3 regions of the Limnohabitans sp. Rim8 genome follow, and region 2 is predicted to be linked to each of the others. Evidence: predicted binding sites of a transcription regulator. Region 2 holds the regulator's gene; each other region holds the start of a gene.
The links. The regulator sigma-54, encoded in region 2, starts transcription at its own class of promoters, with help from an activator protein. The targets are predictions, from matches to a motif close to TGGCANGNAANCTGCTTT.
Positions count from the first base shown of each region.

Region 1 (9,480 bases), on a different contig from region 2:
AGCACAACGAAACCGAAGCTGCGCAAAACGTCCTGCTTCGCCTGGCCCAAGGGGAGCGTGTGGCCTATGTGAGCGACGCGGGCACCCCCGCCATCAGCGATCCTGGTGCCCGTTTGGTTTCGGTGGTACGAGAAGCGGGTTACCGGGTGTTGCCCTTGCCTGGCGCCAGCAGTGTCACCACCGCACTCAGCGCTTCGGGCATGACGGGGGATGACGGCTTTGTTTTCAGAGGTTTTTTGGCCAGCAAATCGGCTGAGCGGCAGCTCGCGGTGCAAGCTTTGGCGCAAGAAAGCCGCGCCGTGGTGCTGCTGGAGGCGCCGCATCGGATTGAAGCCTTGGCCCAAGCCTTGTCGGTGCTGGGGGAGCGCCGCATCACCGTGGGTCGCGAATTGACCAAGCAGTTTGAACAAATTGACACCTTGGCTGCGCAAGACTTGCCCGCTTGGTTGGCTGAAAAACCCGACCGCCAGCGCGGTGAGTTTGTGTTGGTGCTGCACGATGCACCAGTGGTGGCTTCAAAGGGCGAGGGCCATCGGGTTTTGCAAGTGTTGCTGGCCGAGCTGCCCCTGAAAACAGCCGTCAAACTGGCAGCAGAGATCACAGGCGAGCCCAAAAACCAGCTTTACGACCTGGCCTTGAGTCTGAAAAAAACGGAAGCTTCCTGACCCCGCTTGGCAGGTTATTTCACCATCGCGCCCCAAAGGTGTCACGCAAATTTTGCAGTTCTTGCCCAGTCAGTGCGGTAGTTTGAGGTTGCAGCACCATCAAACGGGCCGTTTCTTCCAGTTCTTCCAAGGTGGCCATGGCCGCACCCGGCGAGTCATGCCACACGTTGGGGCCCAGACGCGGCAGCATCACGGCTCGGATGGGTGTGCCGCGCGCGGCGTATTGGGCGATGAAATCGGCCACTTCTTGCGCCGCAGCGGGGCTGCCGGGGTGGTGATAGGCCGCGATCGGCACATGCCCGACTTTCATCACGAAATAAGGGGTGATGGGTGGCAGCAACTCTGGCCCGGTGGCAGTCAAGCTGAGCGCCACGCAATGGGTGCTGTGGGTGTGAATCACGCAACGTGTGGTGGGTAACTGCACTGTGGCAGCGCCATAAATTTGGCGGTGCATGGCGATTGTTTTGCTGGCCTTGTCACCGCTGATTTGCTGGCCTTGCAAGTCCAATTTGGCCAAACGGGCGGGGTCCAGCCAGCCCAAACAGGCGTCGGTGGGGGTGATGAGAAATCCATCCTCCAGGCGCACGCTGATGTTGCCAGCCGTGGCGTGCACGTAGCCCCGCGCAAACAGACTTTGCCCGACACGGCAGATGTCTTCACGGGCTTGCGACTCGTTCATGGTTTGGCTCCAGCGTCTTCATCTTCCAACAACAGCTGCTGTAAGGCGGTGGTTTCATGGGGGGTCAGGCCAATGGCCCCGTGCAGGTAGTTGCGCATGCCGCCGTGCTGGGCATCTACCGCATCAAAAGCCGCCTGCAAAAACTCGGGTTGTACCCGCCACAACACTTTCATCACATGTGGATGGCCTTGACCTTCCAAGCGGGTATCTCGCTTGTAAAGCTGGTTGGTGAGCAAGTAATCGTGTTCGATGGTGGCGCGGTCCACACCCAGGGCTGACAGCAGCAGTGCCGCGGCAAAACCCGTGCGGTCTTTGCCGGCGGTGCAGTGAAACACCTGCGGGTTGGGCTGTTCCAGCAGGTGCTTCAAAAAGCGGCCGAAAGTATCCGCATTGCGGTTCACGAAATCCCGGTAGGTCTCTCGCATCAGGTCCACAGTTTCTTCGGTGGTGGGCACCACGCCTTGCGCCACCAGCGCTTGCATGCGTGCGATCACTGTGGGCTCGATGGGCAATGCCAAACGCTGCACGCCAGGAATCGCGTAAGGGGTGAGGGTGAATTCGGCCATGCCGCGAAAGTCCAAGCTGTGCCTGACACCCAGTGCTTGCAGTTGGCGGTGGTCTTCAGGCGTGAGCCCTGCCAAATGGTCTGATCGAAAAACCTGACCCCGCCGCACGCGTCGACCCTCGGTGTTGCGGTAACCACCAAGATCACGGAAATTTGAGGCGCCTTGCAGCAAAGCAGTGGGTACCGGGTTCATGGTCATCCAATCAACGATCAATTCGCGTAAATCAAAGCGCTATTGTCGTGTGCCCGCAAAGGGGCATCCGTTGCCCGATGCGACAAGCCTTTGGACACCATGGGCAAGCCAGGTCAGCGCTGTAACCAGAAAAAAAATCAAACAGGTGGCACACGGATTGCTTGTGATGCTCATGCAGCCCGAATCAACGCTTCACTTGAACCCTAGGCCCATCACGCCGGGGCTGATGGCTGTCACCGACGCTTGGCGCAACCCTTTGGGCTTGATGCTGGCCTCTACGGGCGAGGGAGTTTTCGGGGTGGATCTGGACGGTCTGTGCGTCTTCATCAATCCGGCCGGAGCCCGCATGATCGGTCTTGAGTCTGAGCAGGTGCTGGGCCAGAACATGCATGTTCTGACCCACCACTCGCATGGGGACGGGGCACACTACCCGATGGACGATTGCCCGATTTACAACGCTTTTCGAAAAGGCCAGCCTTGCCGCATCGACAGCGAGGTGTTTTGGCGCGCAGACGGCAGCAGTTTCCCGGTGGAGTACTCAAGCTACCCGGTGTTTGACCAAGGCCAGGTGCGCGGTGCGGTGGTCACCTTTGTGGACATCACTGAGCGAAAACGGGCAGAAGACGCATTGCACCAAGCTAAAAGCGAGTTGGAGCAGCGTGTGGCCGAACGCACCCAAGCGCTCGAAACCGCCCTGCAGCAACTGCGCGAGTTGGCGGCCTGGTCTGACGCCGTGCGTGAAGAAGAGCGCACCCGCATTGCCCGCGAGGTGCACGACGAATTAGGCAGTTTGCTGGTGGCGCTCAAGATGGATGTGGGCTGGTTGGACAAGCGCTTGTCAGAACAAGAACAGCGCGCCGCCGTTCAGGCGCAAACCATGCAAGAGACCATGCACGGAAAAATGCGCGAGAAGTGCCAGAACATGAGCCGCTTGATCGAGAACGCGGTGGTCAATGTGGGCCGCATCATCACCGACCTGCGCCCCAGCATTCTGGACCACCAAGGGCTGTGGGGTGCTTTGGAATGGCAAGCGCAAGAGTTTGTGCAGTCCGCCGAACAAGAACTCAAATGGTGCATGGAAGTGGATGAGCAACGTGTGTTGCCCGAGCCCATGGCCATGGCGGTGTTCCGCATTTTTCAGGAAATGCTGAGCAACGTGGGCCGACATGCCCGAGCCCGCACGGTCGATGTCGATATGGTGGAGCGCGAGGGCTGGCTGCACCTGTCGGTCGAGGATGACGGTTGCGGCGCCGAGGCGCATGCCTTCGAATCGGCGCAGGCTTACGGCATCATGGGCATGCGAGAGAGGGCGCGGCATTTTGGCGGCGTGATCGACATCGACAGCCAACCCGGCCGAGGCACCCGCATGCGCTTGTCCATGCCCTTACCCATGGCCTTGTCCCTTGACCAGGAAGCGCCATGACTGGACCTGTTCGTGTGCTGCTGGGCGATGACCACAAGATCGTCCGCGAAGGCCTAAAGATGGTGCTGGCTGACGACCCAGGTCTGCAGGTGGTGGCCGAGGCCGACACTGGCCCTGCAGTGCTGGCGGCCGTGCAAGCCCTGCAAGGTACGCAAGGCCTCGACGTGGTCTTGCTCGACATTGCCATGCCCGGCATGGACGGCCTGGACGTGTTGCAAAACCTGCGACGTGACTGGCCCAGTCTGCCCGTGCTGATGCTCAGCACCTATCCTGAAAAGCAATATGCGGTGCGCTGCATTCAACTGGGTGCCTCGGGTTATTTGAATAAAAGCACCGACACCGACGCCTTGACGGCCGCGCTGCGGCGCGTGGCTGCGGGGGGCATGCATGTTTCACCCGCTACGGCCGAAGTGTTGGCCAGCCTCATCAGCCCGGGCCGCACCAAAAGTGGGATCGAACTGCTCTCGCACCGCGAGCACCAGGTCTATATTTTGTTGACGCAAGGCCACACCGTGAGCGAAATTGGTGCACAACTGAGTCTGGCGCCGAACACGGTGAGCACTTACCGTGCACGCATTCTGGAAAAGACCGGCACCAAGAACGATGTGGAGCTGGCGCTTTACGCGCAAAGTCTGGTTGGCGGACAAGCCGGCGGAGTTCGTTGAAGGCCTGAACAGGCCACGGGTATGAGCCTTGTAGGGCCAGCCCTACAAGGCGTCGATAAGCGACCCGCTAAATCAAGCCGAGCAGCACCGATGGCCTACATCCGCTGTTTTCTGGCCCGCTGCTTGCATAGACCTCGGCATCTTCAACTAACGAGGTTGCCATGTCTGAATTTTTTGATCCGTACAACGCCGACCGCCCCCTGATGCTCAAGTGCAGCTGCGGTCGAGATCATGCGCCTGCCGACCACCACGCAGCGGTGGCTGCCGATGCCGCTGCCGCCCAGTTGCGTGCGCGCTCGGAAACGGCCGAGTTCGAGGCCTACAGTCAGGAATTCATCGAGGCCACCTTGGTCAAGGCCCTGTTTCCGCAGGATCAGGAGCGCCGCATGTTCTTGCGCGCGGTGGGCAAAAAGACCGCCATGGCCGCCATTGCCAGTGTGCTGCCCATGGCCAGCCTGCAAGCCATGGCACAGGAAAAAGGCCCGCTGGAAAAAACCAATTTGAAGATTGGCTTCATCCCGATCACCTGTGCCACCCCGCTGATCATGGCGCATCCCTTGGGCTTTTACAGCAAGCAAGGCCTGAATGTTGAAGTCACCAAGACCGCAGGTTGGGCCCTGGTGCGTGACAAGATGATCAACAAGGAATACGACGCTTCGCATTTCCTCTCGCCCATGCCCCTGGCCATCAGCATGGGGCTGGGCGCCAACGCCACGCCCATGAACGTGGCCACCATCCAGAACATCAACGGGCAGGCCATCACCATGAGCCTGCGCCACAAGGACAACCGCGATCCCAAGAACTGGAAGGGCTTCAAGTTCGGCGTGCCCTTTGACTACTCGATGCACAACTTCCTGTTGCGCTACTACCTGGCTGAAAGCGGCCTGAACCCCGACACCGATGTGCAGATCCGCGTGATCCCGCCCGCCGAGATGGTGGCCAATTTGCGTGCCGGCAACATCGACGGTTTCCTCGGCCCCGATCCGTTCAACCAGCGTGCGGTGTTCGACGAAGTCGGCTTCATCCATGTGCTGACCAAGGACTTGTGGAACGGTCACCCTTGCTGCGCTTTTGGCACCAGCACCGAGTTCATCCAGAAGAACCCCAACACCTTTGCTGCGCTTTATCGCGCCGTGCTCACCGCTGCGGCCATGGCGCGGCAGCCGGGCAACCGGGAGTTGATCGCCAAGGTGATCTCGCCTGCGCAGTACCTGAACCAGCCTGAAGCCGTGCTCAGCCAGGTGCTGACCGGCAAATTTGCCGACGGCCTGGGCAAGGTCGTGAACGTGCCCGACCGCGCCGACTTTGATCCCATGCCTTGGCAAAGCATGGCCGTGTGGATGCTCACGCAGATGAAGCGTTGGGGCTACATCAAGGGTCAAGTGGACTATAAGCAGATCGCCGAAAAGGTGTTCCTGATCACCGATGCACGCAAGCACATGAAAGAGCTGGGTCAGAGTTTTGCGGCGACCACGCCCTACCCCAAGCACAAGATCATGGGCAAAGAGTTTGACTCGGCCAAACCCGAGGAATACCTCAAGACCTTTGCGATTCACAAGATGGGTTGAAGCACCATGAAAACCACGCACCTCAATTTGCGGGCCGCCATGGTCTCGCTGCTCATGTTCCTGGTGTTTCTGGGGGCGTGGCAGCTGTCGGCCACCGCACCCACGGTGGCTGGTGCCGCCAAGGCAGGCATGACGGCCGAAGAAATCGAGTACCAGAAGATGATGGGCAAAGATCCGGGCGCCGTCAAAAGCACCGGCTTTCCGCCACCCCTGGAGGTGGGCAAAGCCATCGTGGGGCACCTGGCCGATCCGTTTTATGACAACGGCCCCAACGACAAGGGCATTGGCATTCAGCTGGCGCACTCGCTGGGCCGCGTGGCGCTGGGCTTTTTCCTGGCCGTGCTGGTGGCGCTGCCCGTGGGTTTCATGATCGGCATGTCGCCCCTCATGCGCAAGGCGTTCGATCCTTTTGTGCAGGTGCTCAAGCCCATCAGCCCGCTGGCCTGGATGCCGTTGGCGCTGTACACGCTGAAAGACTCGGATGTGAGCGGCATCTTCGTCATCTTCATCTGCTCGGTCTGGCCCATGTTGATCAACACCGCTTTTGGCGTGGCTTCCGTCAAGCGTGAATGGCTCAATGTCGCCAGTACGCTGGAAGTCACTCCGTTACGCAAAGCCTTTAGGGTCATCTTGCCTGCCGCAGCGCCCACCATCGTCACCGGCATGCGCATCAGCATGGGCATTGCCTGGCTGGTGATTGTGGCCGCCGAGATGCTGGTGGGTGGCACAGGCGTGGGTTATTTCGTATGGAACGAGTGGAACAACCTCTCGCTGGTGAACGTGATCTTTGCCGTCTTGGTGATCGGCCTGGTGGGCATGCTGTTGGATCTGGCATTTGCGCAATTGCAAAAGGCGGTGACCTATGTGGAGTGACACCTCGGAACGCTCGCTGAAGGCACTTTTGCCGACCCACTTCACCGTATCCCCAACCAAGGCCAAAGCCATGAATGCTTTCCTGCAAATCGAAAAACTGGGCAAGGCCTACCAAAGCGACAAGCCGGTGTTTTCGGACGTGTCTTTCACCATCGACAAGGGCGAGTTCGTTTGCATCATTGGCCATTCGGGCTGCGGCAAGACCACCATCCTGAACGTGTTGGCCGGTCTGGACACTGCGTCTGCAGGCCATGCCTTCATGGACGGTCGCGAGATCGCAGGCCCGAGCCTCGAGCGCGGTGTGGTGTTCCAAAGCCATGCGCTCATGCCCTGGCTCACGGTGCGGCAAAACATCGCGTTTGCTGTTCGGTCCAAGTGGCCCGAATGGAAAACCTCGCAGGTCAACGCGCATGTGGAAAAGCACGTCGGCATGGTCGGCCTGCTGCACGCCATCGACAAAAAACCCAGTCAGCTCTCGGGTGGCATGAAGCAGCGCGTGGGCATTGCCCGGGCCTTTGCCATCCAGCCCAAGATGCTGCTGCTCGACGAGCCTTTTGGGGCGCTTGATGCGCTCACGCGCGGCACTATCCAGGACGAGCTGATGGGCATTGTGCGCCAGACGCAGCAGACTGTTTTCATGATCACGCACGACGTGGATGAGGCCATTTTGCTGTCCGACCGCATCCTGCTCATGAGCAACGGCAACGACTCAGTCGGCGGCTATGTGCCCGGCGGTCTGGCCGAAGTGGTGGTCAACCCACTGCCGCGCGAACGCACCCGTGCCCAGCTGCACCACTTGCCTGGCTATTACGACATGCGCAACCACATCGTCGACTTTTTGGTGTCCCGCGCCAAAGCCCACTGATGCCATTTCTTTTTTTATCAACCCCCTCAAGAGGTCTTTCATGAACCGTTTAGAAGTCACCGAAAAAATCATCACCACCAAAGTCGCCAAAGGCATCAAGTGGAGCGATGTCGCCGAGAAAGTCGGCTTGTCCAAGGAATGGGTCACCGCAGGTTGCCTGGGCCAAATGACGTTTGACGCCAAGCAAGCCAAAATCATCGGCAAGATCTTTGGTCTGACGGCCGACGAGATCAAATGGCTGCAGGTCGTGCCCTACAAAGGCTCCTTGCCCAGCCAGGTGCCCACCGACCCGCTGATCTACCGCTGGTACGAAATCGTCAGCGTCTACGGCACCACCATCAAGGAGCTGATCCACGAAGAATTTGGCGACGGCATCATGAGTGCCATCGACTTCAGCATGGACATCGTGCGCCAACCCGACCCCAAGGGTGACCGGGTGAATGTGGTGTTGTCGGGCAAGTTCCTGCCATACAAACAGTACTGAGCTGCTGTGCCCTGCGGGGCATTCCAAAGCCGTGGTGAACACTGTCACCACGGCTTTTTGTTGTGGGCCGATCAGTGCAATGACAAAGGCAACGAAGTGGTCTTGACCCGGACCACCGCATCACGCACAGCGTAAGGCTGGGCGCAGGGCTGCACGGTGCTGTCGCGCATGTCCGCCTGGCACTGAGCAGCGCAAACCAGGGCTGCGGTCAGCGTCTGGGCCTGGCGCAAGATGGGTTCAATGAAACGGCTGGACTGGCCATTCACACTGATGCAGTCACCCAGGGCGTAAATCTGCGGCACGCTGGTTTGCAGGGTTTGTGCATCCACGGCAATGCCGTTTTGCCAAACCAAGCCCGCGCTGCGCGCCAGGCGAGTGGGCGTGACCAAGCCGGTGGCGGCGACCACCTGATCGGCCATCACGGTTTGCCCATCGCTGGTGGTCAGCCGGTACTGGTCGCCCTGCCGCTGCAGGTCTTGCAGTTGCACCGCGCCCATGAAGTGGATGGGCAAACCAGACCACGCGGCCAGCAAGGGTTCTCCCGCCTGGTCGGCTGGCCAGCGCGCCAGAGGCCGCGCCTGGGTGTCGATGAGCGTCACCCGGTGTCCGCCCAGGGCCAGGTCGTTGGCCAGTTCGCTGCCAATCAATCCGGCCCCCACGATGGCCACATGCCGGGGCGTGGTGCCCAGCGCAGCCTGAAAGCGCTGGTAGGCCTGCAGGTGGTTGATGCGCCAGCACAGGTCGGCGCGCAAGGGCGCAGGCAAAGCGGCTTCGGCGCCGTGGGCCAGCACCAGATGGGCGTAGCGCAGGGGCCCTTGGGTGGTGCGCAGTGTGCGGCTTTCGGGGCAGATGTGCAGCGCTTGGGTGTGCGCCAGCAGCCGCACTTGCCAGCGCGCTGCGGCTTCGCTGCTGGTTTCTTTGACCAATGCCTGGGGTTGGATCTGGCGGGCCATGGCGACCGACAACAGGGGTTTGTCGTACACATCACCAGCGCAAGCGGTGACCAGCGTGATGGGTGTGTCGGGCAATTGGCTGCGCAGGTTTTGCACCAGTTGCCAGCCCGCTTTGCCCGCCCCCACCACCACGATGCCGGGCGCCGAGCGTGGGCTAGCCAAATGCGTGCCCGCCATGCTGGCCGAACTGTTTTGAAGGGCGCTCAGGTTTGGCGCAACATACAGCTCGAAGTCCGACTTGGTCACGCCGCACAAGGGGCATGCCCAGTCTTCGGGGATGTCGGCAAAGCGCGTACCCGCCAACAGGCCGCTGTCGGGGTCGCCATCTTGCTCGTTGTAGATGTAGCCGCAGGCGTGGCAAATGTAGAGCTGCCAGGCGCCATCGGCTGGCGCGAGGCTGGCGCGAGGGGTGGCGACACTCATGCGGGCATCTCCTGGGCACTCAGGCGGGCCATTTCTTTGCGCAGGTGCTTGATGGCGGGCGTGACGATCGCAACAAACTGCGCTTCGCGCACGCGGCGCTGTACCTCCGACTGCATCAGGTAGC
Region 1 covers NZ_CALPTI020000001.1:43,247-52,726, reverse strand. The annotation lists gene rsmI (16S rRNA (cytidine(1402)-2'-O)-methyltransferase) at 1-665, shown strand, start outside; gene Q1M54_RS00250 (aldolase) at 685-1,344, opposite strand; gene Q1M54_RS00245 (tyrosine-protein phosphatase) at 1,341-2,108, opposite strand; gene Q1M54_RS00240 (PAS domain-containing sensor histidine kinase) at 2,329-3,525, shown strand; gene Q1M54_RS00235 (response regulator transcription factor) at 3,522-4,190, shown strand; gene Q1M54_RS00230 (CmpA/NrtA family ABC transporter substrate-binding protein) at 4,352-5,758, shown strand; gene ntrB (nitrate ABC transporter permease) at 5,765-6,631, shown strand; gene Q1M54_RS00220 (ABC transporter ATP-binding protein) at 6,702-7,496, shown strand; gene cynS (cyanase) at 7,537-7,980, shown strand; gene Q1M54_RS00210 (FAD-dependent oxidoreductase) at 8,052-9,356, opposite strand; gene Q1M54_RS00205 (acyl-CoA dehydrogenase family protein) at 9,353-9,480, opposite strand, start outside.
Region 1: the regulator sigma-54 is predicted to act here: its motif matches at 4,303-4,320, upstream of Q1M54_RS00230 (CmpA/NrtA family ABC transporter substrate-binding protein).

Region 2 (9,480 bases):
ATCACCTTGGTCGCTGGTGTGCCCAACGTCATGGTGATCAATGCCGAGAAAGCCACAGCCAACAAGATCAACAGCGTCAACGACTTCATCAAGTTCGCCCGCGCCAACCCCGGCAAGCTGAACATGGCGTCGAGTGGCAACGGCACCTCCATCCATTTGGCGGGCGAGTTGTTCAAATCGCAAACCGGCACCTTCATGGCGCACATTCCCTACCGTGGCTCCGGTCCCGCCTTGCTCGATTTGGCCGGTGGCACCATGGATGTGATGTTTGACAACTTGCCTTCGGCCATACCGCTGATCAAGTCGGGCAAGCTCAAGGCCCTGGCGGTAACCAGTAGCCAGCGCTCTGCGGCCATGTCTGAATTGCCCACCATCGAAGAGGCGGCTGGCCTCAAAGGTTTTGAAGCCAGCAGCTGGTTCGGTCTCTTGGCGCCAGCCGGCACACCCGCCGATGTGGTCAACCGCATTCAGCAGGAAGTGGCCAAGTCACTGGCTTCCCCTGCCATGAAAGAACGCCTTGCGACATTGGGTGCGATTCCCAGCGGCAACACTCCGGCGCAATTTGCAGCGCTCATTGAGTCAGAACACAAAAAGTGGGCTGAAGTGGTCAAGGTTTCGGGCGCCAAGGTCGACTGATGGCCTGGTTTGACAACTTCGAGCGCCAGATGCTTTCTGTGGATGGCCTGACGGTCTGCTTTCGGCGTTCGGCCGATTGGGCGGCGCAAATGCATTTGCCCGTTCTGGTTTTGCTGCACGGCTTTCCGCAAACCCATGTCATGTGGCATCGCGTCGCACAAAACTTGCGCGGCCGTTACCGGATCGTCATGCCCGATCTTCGCGGCTATGGCGATTCGTCCCATGCCGTGGGCGACGCGCAGCACCTGCATTACAGCAAGCGCGCCATGGCGCAAGAGGTGGTCGGCCTGCTCGATGCCTTGGGCGTGAGCGACTTTTTCTTGTGTGGTCACGACCGGGGCGGGCGCGTGGCGCACCGTTTGGCGCTCGACCACGCGCAACGCGTCAAGAAGCTGTGCATCATCGACATCGCGCCGACCCTCGACATGTACAGCGGTCTTTGGGGCAAAACACCCGAGGTCTCCGGCCCGGTTCTTGACCCGTACTTCGCATTTGCACAGGCCTACTACCATTGGTTCCACCTGACGCAACCCGCACCCCTGCCCGAGTTCATGATCGGTGGCAACCCCAAGGCCTACCTGCACGCCAAACTGGGCGGCTGGGGCAGCCAAGGGTTGGCTTACATCGAACCTGAAGCCTTGGCCGAATACGAACGCGCATTTTGCAACCCGGCGGTGAATGACAAGGGCTGGCCTGCGGCCATCCACAGCGCGGCCGAAGACTACCGCGCCAGCGCTGGCATCGACCTGCAGCACGACCGCGAGGGGCGCGAGCGCGGCGACAAGATTGCCTGCGACACCCTGGTGCTGTGGGGCGATCGGGGCGTGGTCAACCGCATGTTCAAGCCGGTCGAGCTGTGGCAGGCGCAATGCGCTGGCCGAGTCAGTGGTCAGCTGATGTCTTCAGGCCACTTCATTCCGGAAGAGCTGCCCGAGGCCACCAGCGAAGCCTTGGCCAAGTGGATGGTTTGAGTGGGCTGGTTTGGCGGCAGCCTCAGGCCCCGCAGCACTTTTTGTACTTTTTCCCGCTGCCACAGCTGCACGCATCGTTCCGACCCGGCGTGGCTTCCTTGATGACCTGCGCCACACGCGGGCCAATGTTGCGCCAGATTTCGCGCAGGTCGTACACCGCCCACAGCGCTTCGCCGTAGGCGTTCAGCCGCTCTTCGCTGACGCTGGGTGGGCCGTCTTCGGACAAGGCAGACAAGGTGGGCACCGCATCATCGTCTTCGGTCAGGGCCACGATGGCCTCGAGTGACAGGTCGTACCACTTGGCCGCTTCTTTGTCCTTGGGGGTGGCCCATTCTTCGGGCCAGTTTTCCACAGCGAACATGAAACCCAGCGCCCACACCTGCGCAAAAGAGGGGATTTCGCTGTCTTCAATTTCTTCGCGCTCTTCGGGCGGCAAGGATGCAATCGCACCGCGCACATCCATCACCTCGGGTGCATAGGCTTTGTCGTCGTCCAGCGCTTCCACGGGGGTGTCGAGCGCGAGTTTGATTTCGTCAAAACGGCGCTGCCACAAGGCCATGAACTGCTGGCGCTGGGCGTCGTCTGCAAAGCTGCCGCCTTCTTCACCATCGTCCACGCCCAGCAGCATGGGCAGCCATTCGGCATCAGGAATGGCGCGGCGGCAGCACACCAACGCGGCCATGAAACCCTCACAAAACTCCCACTGCGGCGTTTCTTCAAAACGCTCGCGCAGCTCGTCCAGGATGTTGTCCAGGGTGTCAAAGTCTTCGGCTTCCAAGCCAGCGGTCGTGTTCATGGGGTGTTCCTATTGCAATGCGAGGATTGTAGAAGGGGCATTGGACCGCTATGCCTGCGCCTGTCTGCGAGGGATGCACCCGAGGCTTAAGGCGGTGCTTAATGAATAAAGTGTTCAATAAATTTAATTAAGATATACAATAAATACGCTTGAAATATCTCTTGAGGATACAAATGCTCGACATCAACGATGCAATCATCTTGGGCTGCGCGACCCAAGGTGGGACCATGGCCAGCGCTGCGACCGAGCAAACGGGCTTGACGCGGGTAGCGGTTTCGCGGCGCATCAAGAAGTTGGCCGATGCGGGTTACCTGCAGCGCCACGGCACGGGGACCCGGCAAACCTACAGCTTGGGCGAGAAGCGCTTTTGGTTGCACGTTGAACCCCTTGACCAAATCGTGCGTCGCGGTGGCGAGATGGTGGTGTGGGAGCAGCATTTGGCGGCTTTGCTGGCGGACTTGCCGGGCAATGTCAAAAACCTGGCCTACACGGCTTTCACCAAAATACTGAACAACGCCCTCGACCATTCCAATGGCCAGCAGGTGGTGATGGGGATACATGTGCAGGGCGGGCAGCTGCAGATGTTGGTGGGTGATGACGGGGAGGGGATTTTTCTCAAGATCGCTAAAGCGGCGGATTTGTTTGACCCTCGCTTGGCCATCTTGGAGTTGGCCAAAGGCAAGTACACCACCGCGCCCGCGGGCCACTCCGGCATGGGTATTTTTGTGTCGTCGCGCATGATGGATGGCTTTGCCATCGAGTCGCACGGCTTGCGTTTCGACCCGAATGAGGCCAGCGCCCCTTTACCTGTTTTTGACTGGATCGATGCGAACGCACAGCTCAAACCCGCACAGGCGCAAACCGTGGTGCGCATGGCCATTGCGCTGGACAGCACCCGCACGGGCAATGATGTTTACTTCAAATATTTTGAGACAAGCAACGTCGGCGATGCCGAACCCGGCGAGGCTTTTCACACCACAGAAATTCCCGTGCGTTTGGCGCAGCTGAGCAGCGAGCTGGTGTCGCGTTCACAAGCCAAATGGGTGATGAACCGGGCCACCCAGTTCAAGACCGTGATCCTCGATTTCGCGGGTGTGGTCCATGTGGGTCAGGCTTTTGTGGATGAGGTGTTCCGTGTGTTTGCCATCGCACACCCCCACATCCGTCTCAAGACCATGGGCATGAGCCCAGAGGTGGCCAAGCTGGTGAGCTTGTTTGGCGGCGAGAGAGTTTGAGGTTCTGACCTAAAGGGTCAGATCGGTCACGGGCTCAGGGTGTGACCGAGTTCAGCGCTACGCCGCAGCGCTCCAGGCGCTTTTTCATGCACAGCACTTGCGCGTCTTTGCTGTGCAGGGTGGCGGTGTGCTGCACGGCCAGGTCGATGAATTTCTGGTCGTCGGCGTCTTTGCAGGCATAGGGCGCTTTGGGCGCATCGGGTTGAAGCTGTGCCCAGCGGTCAAAGTGGCCGAGCACCGCGTCGGCGGGCAGGGCGCGGTGCATCAGTCGCTTGGCAATTTGCGGGTAGGCCAGCACGCGGGCCAATTCTTCGCGCATGGCGGCGGTGGCCAACCACTGCGTGCTGCCGGTCTCGACGCTGGTGCGCAGTGCTTCGGCCTGAGGTTCGTCAAACACCCACAGGTCAAGCACGATGTTGGTGTCCAGCACGCGGCGCACTGGGGTACTCACACTCATGGGGCAGGCGTTCCGGTATCCCCTGTTGTGTCAGCAGAGGCGTCTGTCGGTGTGCGCTTCAAGCTGCCTTTGATCATGTCAAAGCGGAACATGCGGCATTCGATGGGGCCGTTCCACATGGGCACGCGGCGTGATTCTTTCAGACGCATTTTGCTGGGCAGTTTCAGGTCGGGCGTCAGCATCCAGGCGCTCCAACCGCTGTAGTTTTTCTTCCAGTGGCTGGCCAGTTGGGCGAAGAAGTCAACGCTGTCGTTGCCGTCAATGGTTTGGGCTGTTTCGCGGTGGTGGCTTTGCTCGGCGGCGCGAACACTGGCACGTGCATCCGAAAGCGCACCTGGCCGGAAGTTGTTGCGCCCGCGCCCAGCCACACCCGCTGCGGCAATGCGCTCGCCGTAGGGTGGGTTGAGCAGCATGATGCCGGGGGTCTCGCTGGGGGGCATGCGTTGCAGCGCGTCGCCGCCACGGAATTCGATGACGCCCGACACGCCAGCGCGTTCGGCGTTGCGCTCGGCAAAGTCGACCATGCGGAAGGCCACATCGCTGCCAAAAACCGGTGCGGTGGGTTCGTGTTCCAGGTCGCGGGCTTCTTCGATCAGGCCTTGCCAAACGTGGTTTTGGAAGGGCAACAATTTCTCGAAACCAAATCGGCGCTGCAAACCGGGCGCAATGCCGCAGGCGATTTGCGCCGCTTCGATCGGGATGGTGCCGCTGCCGCAGCAGGAGTCGTACAGCGGTACGGTGGCGTCCCAGCCGCTGGCCGCGATCATGGCTGCGGCCAGGGTTTCCTTCAAAGGCGCGTCGCCCTTGTCGGTGCGCCAGCCGCGCTTGAACAGAGGCTCGCCCGAGGTGTCGATGTAGAGCGTGGCCGTTTCGGGCGTCAGGTGTGCATAGATGCGCACATCGGGCCAGGTGGTGTCTACATTGGGGCGCTCGCCGCGCTTGGCGCGAAAGCGGTCGGCCACGGCGTCTTTGATCTTGAGCGCAGCAAAGTTCAGGCTGGTCAACGGGCTGTGCTGCGCGGTGATGTCGATCTTGAAAGTTTGCTTGGGCGTGAACCAAATTTCCCAGGCCACCTCGCTGGCGGCGTTGTACAGGTCGTTTTCGTTGCGGTAGTCGGTGACCGACAGTTGCACCAACACGCGTTGGGTCAGGCGGCTGTGCAGGTTGATGCGCATGGCGTCACGCCATGAGGCGCGTGCCATCACGCCGCCGCGGCCGGTCATCAAGTCGTGGCCCGTGAGGTCGGTGATGGCGTGCACCTCATCGGCCAAAAAGCCCTCGACGCCCGCGGCGCAAGGCATGAACAGGTTCAATGAATTCACTCAGATACTCTCAAAGGGTTTTGCGCAGATTCGCAGGCGCGATCTTCAGAGCTTCGCGGTACTTGGCTACCGTGCGGCGGGCGCAGTCGATGCCTTGCTCTTTCAACATCTCGGAAATTTGGTTGTCAGACAGCGGTTTGGCGGGTTTTTCAGAGGCGACAAACTGTTTGATGAGCGCCCGAACAGCGGTGCTCGAAGCGGCGCCGCCGCTGTCGGTGCCCAGTCCCGAGCCGAAGAAATACTTCAACTCAAAGGTGCCTTGCGGCGTGGACATGTATTTGGCTGTGGTCACGCGGCTGATGGTGGACTCGTGCATGCCCAGCTCGTCGGCGATCTCGCGCAGCACCAGCGGGCGCATGGCCAGCTCGCCGTGCATCAAGAAGTTTTTCTGACGCTCTACGATGGCCGTCGATACACGCAAGATGGTGTCAAAGCGCTGCTGTATGTTCTTGATGAACCAACGTGCCTCTTGCAGGCGTTGCTGCAGGCCCGCATGGTGGTCACCCTTGCCGCCGCGCAGGGCGTTGGCATAGATGTCGTGCACGCGCAGCTTGGGCATCACGTCGGGGTTGAGCTGGATGCGGAATTTGGGCGTAGCCGTTTTGCTGGTGTTCACCACCAACACATCGGGGATGATGATGTTTTGCTCGGCCTGCACAAAGGGGCGGCCGGGCTTGGGTTCGAGTCGGGCAATGAAGGGGATGGCGGCTTTGACCACGGCTTCGCTCAGGCCGCAAGCCACCGCCAAACGCTTGTAGTCGCGTTTGGCCAGCATCTCCAACGGTAATGCGCAAACGGCCAATGCGGCTTGGGCAACTTCGCTTTGCGGGTCGTCCTTCAGCCAAGCCTTGATTTGGATGCGCAGGCACTCGGCCAAGTCGCGTGCACCCACACCAACGGGTTCGAGCGATTGCAGCAAACCCAGCGCCACGGTGAAGCGGTGTACCAATTCGTCGATCTGTTCGTAGTCATCGGTGCCGGCCAAACTGGCGGCCAGCTCGGGCAGTGTGTCGGTCAGGTAGCCATCGTCATTGAGCGATTCGATCAAAAAGCGCAGGGCGGCGCGGTCCACTTCCGACAGGCGAAGTGACAAAGCCTGACGGTGCAAAAAGTCGGTGAGGGACCCGCTGCTGCGGGCCAAGTCAATGGCGTCTGCGGTTTCTTCGCCGTTCTTTTGACGGGGTGTGGCATCGCCCCCCCATTCGCTGTCGTCAGGGCGCATGTCCACGCTGCCGTCGCCATCCCAGCTTTCGGCCACGTCGGTCACGACTTCGTCGCGGGTTTCGCTGGCGCTGTCCTCGCTGCTGCTGGAGGTGCTGGCACTTTCGCTGACGCGGTCGCCTAAGCTCACGTAGCTGTCTGCTTGCTCCAGACCAAAGGCTTCGGCAGGGGCCTCTTCTTCGGCGCGTTCCAAAAAGGGGTTCTCGTCCAGCATCTGGTCGACTTCTTGCGACAGCTCCAGTGTGGACAGCTGCAGCAGGCGTATCGATTGTTGCAACTGGGGCGTGAGCGCCAGGTGCTGGGACATGCGCAGCGACAGGCCGGGTTTCATGGCTGTGCTCTCATGGCGTGGACGCGGGGGGTGCTCATCACATCCTGAAGTGTTCGCCCAGGTACACCCGGCGCACATCGGCGTTGGCCACGATCTCGTCGGGTGTGCCTTCGGCCAGCACGCGGCCTTCGCTGATGATGTAGGCGTGGTCGCAGATGCCCAGCGTCTCGCGCACATTGTGGTCGGTGATCAGCACGCCAATGCCGCGCTGCTTCAAGAAAGCGATGATGCGCTGGATCTCGATCACCGCGATCGGGTCGATGCCGGCGAAGGGTTCATCCAACAAAATGAAGCGTGGATCGGTGGCCAATGCGCGTGCAATTTCGACGCGGCGGCGTTCACCACCCGACAGCGCCACCGAGGGCGAGTCGCGCAGATGGTCCACCCGCAAATCGCCCAACAACTCACTCAGGCGTTTTTCGACATCGGCATGGCTCAGGGCGCGTCCTTGTGCATCGGTTTGCAGTTCCAAAATGGCGCGCACGTTGTCGGCCACCGAGAGCTTGCGAAAAATCGAGGCCTCTTGCGGCAAGTATGACAAGCCCATGCGCGAACGCTTGTGAATGGGCATGCGGGTGACGTCTTCGCCATCAATCAGGATTTGTCCGCCATCGGCACGAACCAGGCCCACGATCATGTAAAACGAAGTGGTTTTGCCTGCGCCGTTGGGGCCGAGCAAACCCACGACCTCACCTTTGTCGACCTGCACCGACACGTCGTGCACCACCTTTCGGCTGCCATAGGCTTTTTGAAGGTGGTGCGCTTCCAGACGGCTGGGCTTGTCGGTTGGGCTCATGGCTTTTGGTTGGGCGCCATGCCCGGACTGGTTCGCAATGCGGGGGGCGCCACAGGCGGCGCATTGTCTGGTGTTTTGGTGCGTGGTACCAAGGTGGCACGCACCCGCCGCTCAGCAGACTGGCTGGGTTGGCCGTCCACGGTGATCACTTCGGTGATGTTGTTGAAGACGATGGTGTGACCTTGCAACTGGTTGGCCACTTCGGTGCCGCGCAGGATGCGCATGTCGGCCCGGCGTATCAAGGTAACGACATCGGATTGGTTGTCGTAGGTGACTTCTTCGGCTTCACCTTCGGTGTACTCATTCAGGCCTTCGCGTTTTTGCCTGAAAAACACGCGCTCTGTGGGGGCGGCCCACAACTTGGCCACTTGGCGGCCTTGGCTGTCTTGCTGCACGTCCATGCGGGCGGCCCGCATGACCAAGGTGCCCTTGGTGGCCACCACCTTGCCTGTGAATTGGGTCAAGAGCTTGGCCTCGTCGTGTCGCATGCTGTCGGCTTCGATCTGCATGGGTTTGTCGCGGTCGGCTTTCTCTGCCAAGCAGGGCCAAGCCAGCAGGCTGGCGCACAGCGCCAAAAGGGCCAGGATGGGGCGGCTGATAAGGGTAGAAGTTTTGGAGGGCATGAATCTTGCTGAGCAACGCAACCATTGTAGGTGCAAGTTTCGCCGGTTCAAACCCAAACGACACCCCATCACGCCTCAAAAAACCAAAAAAAACCCGCAAACACAAGTGCTTGCGGGTGGGTGGGCATCACAACGCGGGGTCGAGCCGCCGCAAACTGGGCCTCAGCGGCCCTGTCGGCTTTGGGCGATCAGGGCTTCGGCCACCTTGAGGGCGCGGTCCATGTTGCCAGCCAACGTGCCATCGATGTAGTAACGGCCAGCCACGCCCAATGAAGGAACACCTTCAATTTTGAAGTCATTTTGCAATTGCACAGCCCGTTTGGCTTTGGCAGCCACGCCAAACGACTTGTAGGTCTCGGCAAACTTGGCTTTGTCCAGGCCTTGTTTCTCAGCCCAAGCCAAGACCGTGGCTTCGCTGTTGAGCATGAGTTTTTCGCCGTGGATGGCGTTGAACACCCGGATGTGCATTTTTTCAACCAGGTTCATCGCTTCCAGCGTGTAGTAAAGGCGCTGCTGAGGCACAAAGTCTTCGCGGAAAGCCACGGGCACCCTTCGCACCACCACGTCTTTGGGGGCGTTTTTGGCCCATTGCTCAAAGACGGGTTCAAACGCATTGCAGTGGGGGCAGCTGTACCAAAAGAACTCCAGTATTTCGATCTTGCCGCTGCCCGATTCGGTAGCCACCGGGCGCTCAAGGGTGATGTAGTCCTTGCCGGAACGGAAGGCTTGCTGTGCCCAAGCAGAGGTGCTGCCCAACCAAGCGGTCAACGACAGCATGAGGGTGGAGAAAAGGCGACGTTTCATGGTGTGCTCCCTTAGATGACAAGAAGGCGGTCAGCGTTGAACGCGGACCAAGGTGTTTTCGATGCCATTGGACTCGAGTTGGGTGCGGATACGTTCTGCGACGTTTTTGTCACTGAACGGCCCCATGCGGACACGGTACACCACACGGCCAGCTTGGTCGCGCTCGGACACTTTGGCATCCAGACCCAGCATGGCCAGCTTGGCCTTTTGGGCATCGGCATCGGCGCTGGTGCGGTACGCCCCTGCCTGGACCAGGTAGTCAAACGGATCAGCTGCATCAGGCGGTGT
Region 2 covers NZ_CALPTI020000029.1:6,181-15,660, reverse strand. The annotation lists gene Q1M54_RS14925 (tripartite tricarboxylate transporter substrate binding protein) at 1-636, shown strand, start outside; gene Q1M54_RS14920 (alpha/beta hydrolase) at 636-1,607, shown strand; gene Q1M54_RS14915 (UPF0149 family protein) at 1,630-2,403, opposite strand; gene Q1M54_RS14910 (DUF4325 domain-containing protein) at 2,577-3,638, shown strand; gene Q1M54_RS14905 (PIN domain-containing protein) at 3,673-4,095, opposite strand; gene Q1M54_RS14900 (THUMP domain-containing protein) at 4,092-5,417, opposite strand; gene Q1M54_RS14895 (RNA polymerase factor sigma-54) at 5,428-6,969, opposite strand; gene lptB (LPS export ABC transporter ATP-binding protein) at 7,007-7,765, opposite strand; gene lptA (lipopolysaccharide transport periplasmic protein LptA) at 7,762-8,388, opposite strand; gene Q1M54_RS14880 (thiol:disulfide interchange protein DsbA/DsbL) at 8,551-9,192, opposite strand; gene Q1M54_RS14875 (SPOR domain-containing protein) at 9,223-9,480, opposite strand, start outside.

Region 3 (9,480 bases), on a different contig from region 2:
CTTGGGCCAGGCCCGCGATCATCAACGTCGCTTCGGCCGGGGCCACCGGCAAGACCTTAAGGCTGACCTCGGTGATCAGGCCCAGCGTGCCCCAGCTGCCCGCCATGAGACGGCTCACGTCGTAACCGGCCACGTTTTTCATGACCTGACCACCAAAAGTCAGGTGCTCACCCAAGCCGTTGATGAAACGGGCACCCAAAATAAAGTCACGCACAGCGCCAGCGGTGGCCCGGGCCGGGCCGCTCAGGCCTGCGGCCACCATGCCGCCAACCGTCGAATGGGGTCCGAAATGGGGTGGCTCGAACGCCAAACACTGGCCTTTTTCGGCCAAGGCGGCTTCGAGCTCGGCCAGTGGCGTACCGCAACGCACCGTTACCACCAACTCGCTGGGCTCGTAACTCACGATGCCACTGTAAGCCCGGGTGTCCAGCACCTCGCCCGACAGGCTCTGGCCCCAAAAATCTTTACTGCCACCACCGCGCAAACGCAAAGTGCGGCCATCCGCAGCGGCCTGACGCACGGCGTCGATGAAGGAGTTGAGTTGAGCTTCCATGGGCCAAGATGGTAACCCCCGGCCTTAAGGGACTGTGTGAATTTTTTGAACGATGGGGTTGTGGGAAATTGCGCGGGTCAAGCCCGATAAGCATTCACCGCCAACCCCGCTACCTCCACCCGCATCGCCCAAACACACCCCGCACTGGGGTACTGCGCCAGCTCTTGAGGGCTGCGACCTTGGCGCGATGTGGTGATGAACAGGGTTTTCAAGTCCGCGCCGCCAAAGCAGGGCATGGTGGGGCACAGAGCTGGGGTGGGCACTTCGGCCAGCACCTCGCCTTTTGGGGACAGGCGCAGCAGGCGCCCGCCTTCGTATTGGGCCGACCAATAGCAGCCTTCAGCGTCCACCGCCGCGCCATCGGGCCGGCCGCCGTATAGCGCGGCGCTGCCCCAGGCCCAGCCTGCGGGTTTGGGGGCGGCTTGGTAGAACACGCGGCCGTGGGTGAGTTGGCCGCTGGCGGCGTCAAAGTCAAAAGCGCGCACTTGGTGCGCAGTGGTGTCGGCCCAGTAGGCGGTGCGGCCATCGGGTGACCAGGCCAGGCCGTTGGCGGTTACCACGCCACTATCCACGCCATCTTTCGTGCCGCCCACCATGGCGTGCAGGCCTTGGCCGTCCAGCATGTACAACGCGCCCAGCGCCAGGTCTTTGGGCTCGTACAAACTGCCGGCCCAAAAGCGGCCTTGGGCGTCGCACTTGCCGTCGTTGAAGCGTTGCTTGGCGGTGTCGTAGGGCGCTGCCGCCAGCAGCTGCAAGGGGCCGCCCCACTCACGGGCCAAGTAAATGCCATCGCGCAGGGCCATGACCAGGCCGCCACCTTGCACTGGCGCAATACAACCGGGCTCTTGCGTCAAGGGCCAATACTCAACCTGGCCTTGCGCCTGCAGGCCCTTTACCGCCACACGCGCGATGCGCCTACCCGGAATGTCCACCCAATACAGGCGCTGCTCTTGCGGGTGCCAAAAGGGCGATTCGCCCAAAGCGTCAGGTTTGGGGGTGATGCGGGTCCAAGCGTTCATCCAGACAATTGTGCCGTCAGCGGCGGGGTGCGCTGGCATTCAAGAAGTCGGGCCACCCGATCCATCGACCTGGCCCACGGTTTGCAGCTCGGGCGTGGTGCGGCGCAGGGTGGGCAGGCCCACGCCCGAGGCGTCAAAGCCGCCATCGACCGCAATGGACTGCCCGTTGATGTAGCTGGCCTGGGGGCTGCACAAAAAGCCCACGGTGTCGGCCATCTCTTCGGTGCTGCCGTAGCGGCCCAGCGGGATGGTGTCGTAATAGTCGGCGCGGATGGCCGCACTGTGCACCAACTTGGCCATCTCGGTTTCAACCGGGCCGGGGCAGATCACGTTGACGCGCACACCGTAGTTGCCCAATTCGGCGGCATACTGCTTGGTCAGGTGGATCAGCGCGGCCTTGCTGGTGCCGTAGGCCAAGCGCAAGGTGCTGGCGCGCAGGCCCGAGATGGACGCGATGTTGACCACTGCGCCGCTGCGCTGGCGCGCCATGATGGCGCCAAACGCCTGCGTGCAGAGAAACGCGCCGTCGAGGTTGGTCGAGAGCACATGGCGCCAGTCTTCAAAGGTGGTTTCCAGCGCGGGCTTGAACACCGCCACGCCCGCGTTGTTGACCAGCGCGTCCACGCGGCCAAAACGTGCCATCACTTGGTCGGCAGCGGCCTGCACCTGCTCAGGACTCGACACATCGGTGTGCAGGCACAGCAGGTCGCCGGACCTGTTCAGTTGTTTTTGTGTGGCGTCGAGTGTGGTGTTGTCCACGTCGAGCAGCACGACCTGATGGCCGTTGGCCAAAAACCACTGGCCAATGGCCAGACCTATGCCACGGGCACCGCCCGTCACCACGGCCACTTTCCGATCTGCCAATGTCATGCGTCTGCCTCTGTGCGTCAAAGCCGACACCATAACAAAAAAGCCCGTGCACGGGGTGCAACGGGCTTGAGAAAATGGGGTGGCGGCAAACCACCCCTTGCAATGAAACTTGCCGGATCAGCCGTGGTAGGCCGACTCGCCGTGCGAGGCAATGTCCAGGCCTTCGCGCTCTTCTTCTTCGGTGACACGCAGACCAATGGTCAGGTCAACGATCTTGAAGGCGACCACCGAGACCACACCCGACCAGACGATGGTCAGCAACACGGCTTTGGCTTGGATCCACACTTGCGAAGCGATCGAATAAGCATCAGGTGCCACCATGGCCACCGTGACCCAGTCGCCCACAGCGCTCGGACCACCCAAAGCGGGCGAGTTGAACACACCGGTCAACAAGGCGCCGACGATACCGCCGACACCGTGCACACCGAACACGTCCAAGGAGTCATCTGCACCCAGCATCTTCTTGAGGCCATTCACACCCCACAGGCAAGCAAAGCCTGCCACGATGCCGATCACCAGACCGCCGCCGATGCCCACGTTGCCAGCGGCTGGCGTGATGGCGACCAGACCGGCCACCGCACCCGAAGCTGCACCCAGCATGGAGGCTTTGCCGCGCATCAGGGCTTCACCCACGCACCAGGCCAGCACCGCACCCGCTGTGGCGACCAAAGTGTTGATGAAAGCCAGCGCTGCGAAACCGTTGGCTTCGAGCGCCGAGCCAGCGTTGAAACCGAACCAGCCCACCCACAACAAAGAGGCACCGACCATGGTCAGAGTCAGGCTGTGTGGGGCCATGGCTTCACGGCCATAACCCACGCGCTTGCCGACCATGAAGGCACCGACCAGACCAGCCACAGCAGCGTTGATGTGCACCACGGTACCGCCAGCGAAGTCCAAAGCGCCCCACTGCCAGATCAGACCTGCTTTGCCGGTCATCTCGTCCACCACCTCTTTGGCGGTGTAGGCATCAGGACCCATCCAGAACCAGACCATGTGCGCAATGGGCAGGTAGCTGAAGGTGAACCACAACACCATGAAAGCCAGCACGGCAGAGAACTTGATGCGCTCAGCAAAAGCGCCCACGATCAGTGCGCAAGTGATGCCTGCGAACGTGGCCTGGAAGGCTGCGAAGGTGATTTCAGGAATCACAACACCCTTGCTGAAAGTAGCGGCGTTGGCAAAAGTGCCTGCTGCGTTGTCCCAGATGCCTTTCATGAACAGGCGGTCAAAGCCACCAATGAAGGCATTGCCTTCGGTGAACGCCAGGCTGTAGCCGTAGATGAACCACAGCACGGTGATCATCGAGAAGGTGACCACGACCTGCATCAGCACAGACAGCATGTTTTTACTGCGCACCAAGCCGCCATAGAACAGGGCCAAGCCCGGAATGACCATCAAGATGACCAAAATGGTTGCGACCATCATCCAAGCGATATCGCCCTTATTGGGCACCAGTGCGGGCGCAGCTTCGGCAGCGGCCGTTGCTGCTGCAGCAGGCGCTGCAGGCGCCGGTGCAGCATCGGCTGGCTTGGCTTCTGCGGCTGGTGCGGTCACGGCAGCGGGCGCGGTCTGTGCGGTGGCGAGAGAAGCCGCACCGAACACACCAAGGCCCAAACTCAGGCCCAAGGCCAGGGTAGCGAGTAGTTTTTTCATTTGTCGACTCTCTTTCTTGTCTATCAAAGGGCTTCTGCGCCGGTTTCACCGGTGCGGATGCGAACCACTTGCTCGAGGTCGTACACAAAGATCTTGCCGTCGCCGATCTTGCCGGTGCGGGCACCGGCTTCGACGGCTTCGATGACGCGCTCGACGAGCTCGTCGGACACAGCGGCTTCGATTTTCACTTTGGGCAAAAAGTCGACCACGTATTCCGCACCACGGTACAGCTCGGTGTGGCCCTTTTGACGACCAAAGCCTTTGACTTCGGTCACGGTGATGCCCTGCACGCCGATGCCCGAAAGTGCTTCACGCACTTCGTCCAGCTTGAAGGGTTTGATGATGGCGGTCACCAGTTTCATGATGGTTCCTTGATCTGAATGGATGAAATCAGAAGGTGTACTTCAGGCCCACGACGGCGCCCGTCTTGCCGTTGTATTTGCCCTTCAAGCTGTAAAAACCTTCATCGGCATTGGTGCCGACAGCTGCCACGGTGGCACTCAAACCATTGCCCAGATCTTTGGCAAGGGTCAAGGCGTAATCTGTGTAAGAAGCATTGGCCACGTTTTTCACACTCTGGTATCCAACGTGCGGCGTCAATGTCAATCCGTTACCCATGTCAAAGGCAGCACTCAAATCAACGTAATAGCTGTTTTTACTGTTGGCATTGCCGAACAGATTGGAGATGGCGTGCGAGTATTTCGCGGTGAACACACCGTACGTCACGGCACCATAAACCTCATTGGTGTTCGCGTTGACACCGCTGGCCGAAGCGTAGTTGTTGCTCAGGTACTCGTAACGCAGAAAGCCGACGTCATAAGCCAAGTCTCCAACCGTTGACTTGTAGCCACCGTAGAGGTCGATCTCGGTAGAACCTTTGGTCGCGCCAGGGGTGTCCTTGATCCACTTGATGCTCGAACCCCAAGCGCCGACATAAAAGCCGCTCTTGTCGGCGTAATCAAAACCGCCTTGCGCCGCTGGCTCCAGGCGCGACTGGGAAATACCACGGTAGCGGTAGTCAGACACAACACCTGCATTGAAGGACAAAGTGCTCTCAGCCGCTTGCGCCTGAGCCACACCAGTCATGCCCAACAAAGACAAAGTCAACAAGGAAGGAACGAGGATGTTTTTCATGAGGAACTCCAAAAAATGAAAAAAGGACAAACCCTTAAAGCAGGGAGCGTGCCAACTGAGGCCGCGCGCTCTATTCGGGCTTATCCCCGTGCACTTTTAGCCCTTGCATGCTTGAATGACATTTCAATAAGTTCTGCGCGTTCGGACTGCGCGACAGGGCACACAAAGCGCACCAATACGGGGCAGGGAGGGCATATGAGTCTCAGTTTGGTGCACAGCCGCGCCTTGGTCGGCCTGCAAGCGCCCGCCGTCACCGTCGAGGTGCACATGGCCAACGGGCTGCCCAGCTTCACGCTGGTGGGGCTGGCCGATGTCGAAGTCAAAGAAGCCCGCGAGCGGGTGCGATCGGCCTTGCAAAACAGTGGGCTCGACTTTCCGCACAACCAGCGCATCACCGTCAACCTGGCCCCAGCCGACTTGCCCAAAGACTCGGGGCGACTGGACTTGCCGATTGCGCTGGGCATCTTGGCGGCCAGTGGGCAGATCGATGCCAGCAAACTGGCAGGCTATGAATTTGCAGGTGAGTTGTCACTGTCGGGCGAGCTGCGCCCAGTGCGCGGCGCTTTGGCCATGAGCCTGGTGTTGCGCCAACAAAAAGTGCGCACCCGGCTGGTGCTGCCACCGGGCAGTGCCGAAGAAGCAGCACTGGTGCCCGATGCCGAAGTCTTCAGGGCGCGCCACTTACTCGATGTGGTGCAGCAGTTTTTACCGCCGTCCAACGAAGCGCCGCCCGAGCCCAGCGACGGCTGGGCTCGCATGGCCGCCACCACACCCACAGATCCACCGCGTTATGCCGACCTGGCGGACGTCAAAGGCCAAGCGGGTGTCAAGCGCGTGCTGGAAATCGCCGCCGCTGGGGGCCATTCGCTGCTCATGCTGGGGCCACCGGGTTCGGGCAAGTCCATGTTGGCGCAGCGCTTTGCCGGTTTGCTGCCGCCCATGTCCACCGAACAGGCGCTGGAATCGGCGGCCATTGCCAGCTTGGCCGGACGTTTTGATTTGACGCGTTGGGCCCAGCGCCCCACGGGTCAGCCGCACCACTCGGCCAGTGCGGTGGCTTTGGTGGGCGGCGGCTCACCGCCCCGGCCAGGCGAAATCTCGCTGGCGCACCATGGCGTGCTGTTTCTGGACGAACTCCCCGAGTTCCCCAGGGCCGCGCTGGAGGCTCTTCGCGAACCGCTGGAAACCGGCAGCATCACCATTGCACGAGCGGCAAGGCGAGCCGAGTTCCCGGCACGCTTTCAATTGATCGCGGCCATGAACCCCTGCCCCTGCGGCTATCTGGGCAGCGCCAACAGGTCATGCCGCTGCACGCCTGACCAAGTCAGCCGCTACCAAGGCAAGCTGAGTGGCCCGCTGCTCGACCGCATCGACCTGCACATCGAAGTGCCCAGCTTGGGCGCGCACGATCTGTTGAACGCGCCACCGGGCGAAAGCACCGAGCAGATTGCGGCGCGCAGTTTGGCCGCACGCGAACGCGCCATCGCCCGGCAAAACTGCACCAATGCAGACCTCCAAGGCCAAGCCATCGATGCACAGGCACGGCTTGAAGACAGCGCCACCGCTTTGCTGCAAAGGGCCGCCGACAAACTCGGCTGGAGTGGGCGCAGCACGCACCGCAGCCTGAAAGTGGCACGCACCATTGCGGATTTAGCAGGCAGCGACACCGTCGCAGCCGCCCATGTGGCCGAAGCCATTCAATACCGACGTGTGCTCAATGGGCCTTGACAGGCCTTGAACGGCTGAGACACACGCAGCATTGAGGCGCACAGATAATGTGAGGATGCCCGATGCGCGTCAGCACTCCCCGCAAGCCAAGGCACTGGGGCCTTTCAGTGTCTGGCTGTCGCTGCCTCAATTGATCACTTGGGGCAGTGTTTTCTACACTTTCTCATTGCTCATGACGCCTTTAGAGGCTGAGCTGGGCATGGGCCGGGCCGAGTCCTCGCTGGCTTTCAGCTTGGCGCTGCTGGCCGAAGGCCTGATGGCCTACCAAGTGGGCCGTTGGATCGATGCCGGGCACGAGCGGCGGGTGATGACGCTGGGCTCATTGTGGGTGGGCTTGGGGCTGATGGTGCACAGCTTTGTGACATCGGTTGTGGGTTTTTATGCCGCCTGGATATGGCTGGGCTTAGGGATGGCGGCCACGCTGTACAACCCGGCGTTTGCCGTGGTCACACGGCGCTTTGCTCAAGACTTTCGGCGCGCCATCATCACCCTCACGTTTTTAGGTGGCTTGGCCAGCACGGTGTTCATTCCGCTGTTTGCGTGGTGGATGGAGCTGTGGGGCTGGCGGCAAGCGCTCTGGGCGTTAGCCGGACTGCAGTTTCTGGTGTGCATGCCTGTGCACTTCTGGGTGCTGCACGGGGCGCCACGCCCGCAGGTCAGCCATGCCGACCGCACACAGCCCGAGCACGCCGCACCCGCGGGCAAGCGGAACCCCGCCGTGCCCGTGCGCGAACACCTTCGCCACGCGCCGTTTTGGCTGCTGGCCTTGTTCATGGTGCTGACCATGTCGGTGACTTCAGCCCTGCCCGCGCACATGATCGCCTTGCTGCAAGAGTCGGGCCTGTCCACTGCTTGGGTGCTGGCCATTCCGGCGGCCATTGGGGTGATTCAGGTGCTGGGGCGCTTGGTGCTGTTCATGTTTGAGCGTTATTGGGATGTGCATGCCGCCAACCGCTGGATTCCGACCCTCATTCCGGCGGGAATCGTGGCTTTGCTGATCGGTGGTTTCAGCCCTGTAGCCTCGCTTTTGTTTGTGCTGCTTTACGGTCTGGGCAACGGCATGAACACCATCGTCAAAGGCACGGCCATGGCGCAGTACGTGAGCCGCGCGCATGTCGGGCAACTCAATGGCCTGCTGGGTTTGCCCATCGCCTTGGCCAGGGCCGCAGCACCCTTGATTTTGGGCCTGCTGTGGTCAGCGGAACATGGCTACAGCTTGGCGCTGTGGTGGCTGTTGGCGGCCAGCTTGATGGGCACGGCAGCCCTGTGGGCCGCCCAGCGCTCTGCTCTGAAGACACTGCGCTGAAGGTCTCTTTCAAGCCGACAAGGTCTTAGGTTCACCCTCGGCTTATATCTATATCGACATATATAACCAATTAAAAAATCGTTCCCATGTCTTTGGCGACTGACCACAATCGCGCCATCTTTCGACTTTTCATTCAGGAACGCCCCCATGAAACACATAACTGCCCTGGTTCTGGCCCTGTCGGCCACCGCCTTCTCTGCGTCCACTTTGGCCGCCCAACCTCTGCTCAGCCCCGCTGAACTGCAAGCCAAACTGTCTGACGCCAATGTGCGCGTGATCGACATCCGAGACCCCAAATCCTATGCGGCCAACCACATCCCTGGCGCGGTGAGTGCGCCTTATGGCACCTGGCGCGGCCCGGCCAGCAACCCGGGGGAATTGCCCGGTCTGCCCAAGCTGACCACCTTGGTACAAAGCCTGGGCCTGTCCCCCAGCACCCATGCGGTGATTGTGTCCAGCGGTGCAGATGCCACCGACTTTGGGGCCTCGGCCCGGGTGTACTGGACACTCAAAGTGCTGGGCCTCAAAGAGCTGTCGGTGTTGAACGGCGGCGTGAAGGCTTGGGCCACCGCAGGTTTGCCGCAAAACAACCAAGCCGTCAAAGTAGCGGCCAGCAGCTTCCAGCCGCAAATCGACAAGAGCCTGGTCGCCACCAAGGAAGAGCTGGTGGCCCGCGTCAAATCGGGTGACGCCGCCTTGATCGATGCACGCCCGGCCGAATTCTTCAAGGGCGAGACCCGCCATGTGGCCGCCAGCGTGCCCGGCACCTTGCAAGGCGCGGTGAACGTGGAGCACGACAAATGGTTTGCCCCCGGCACCTCGACCTTTTTGAACACCGAGCAGGCCCAAAAAGTGGCGGCTACCAGCCCCATCGATCCGGCCAAAGAGACCGTGTCCTTTTGCAACACTGGCCACTGGGCTGCGACCAACTGGTTTGCCATGTCTGAAGTGCTGGGCCAGAAAAACGTGAAGCTCTATGCAGGCTCGATGGTGGAATGGTCCAAAGACGCCAGCGGCCTGCCCATGGCCAATGTGCCCAGCCGCCCCAAGCAACTGATGATCGACGCCAAATTTTGGGCCGAGAAAACCTTCAAATAAATTCAGGACATGAAACGCCTTCCTTTGGCGGCCTTGCTGGCCGCCTTTTTCATCTTTTTAGCGCTGTCCGTGTCCATCCGGCAAGCCGTGCTGATGCTGGTGGGCGTGGGCATGGGCTC
Region 3 covers NZ_CALPTI020000023.1:20,371-29,850, reverse strand. The annotation lists gene glcE (glycolate oxidase subunit GlcE) at 1-553, opposite strand, end outside; gene Q1M54_RS13610 (SMP-30/gluconolactonase/LRE family protein) at 631-1,572, opposite strand; gene Q1M54_RS13605 (SDR family oxidoreductase) at 1,612-2,442, opposite strand; gene amt (ammonium transporter) at 2,560-4,095, opposite strand; gene glnK (P-II family nitrogen regulator) at 4,119-4,457, opposite strand; gene Q1M54_RS13590 (TorF family putative porin) at 4,486-5,229, opposite strand; gene Q1M54_RS13585 (YifB family Mg chelatase-like AAA ATPase) at 5,425-6,957, shown strand; gene Q1M54_RS13580 (MFS transporter) at 7,013-8,263, shown strand; gene Q1M54_RS13575 (sulfurtransferase) at 8,411-9,361, shown strand; gene Q1M54_RS13570 (YeeE/YedE thiosulfate transporter family protein) at 9,371-9,480, shown strand, end outside.
Region 3: the regulator sigma-54 is predicted to act here: its motif matches at 5,266-5,283, upstream of Q1M54_RS13590 (TorF family putative porin).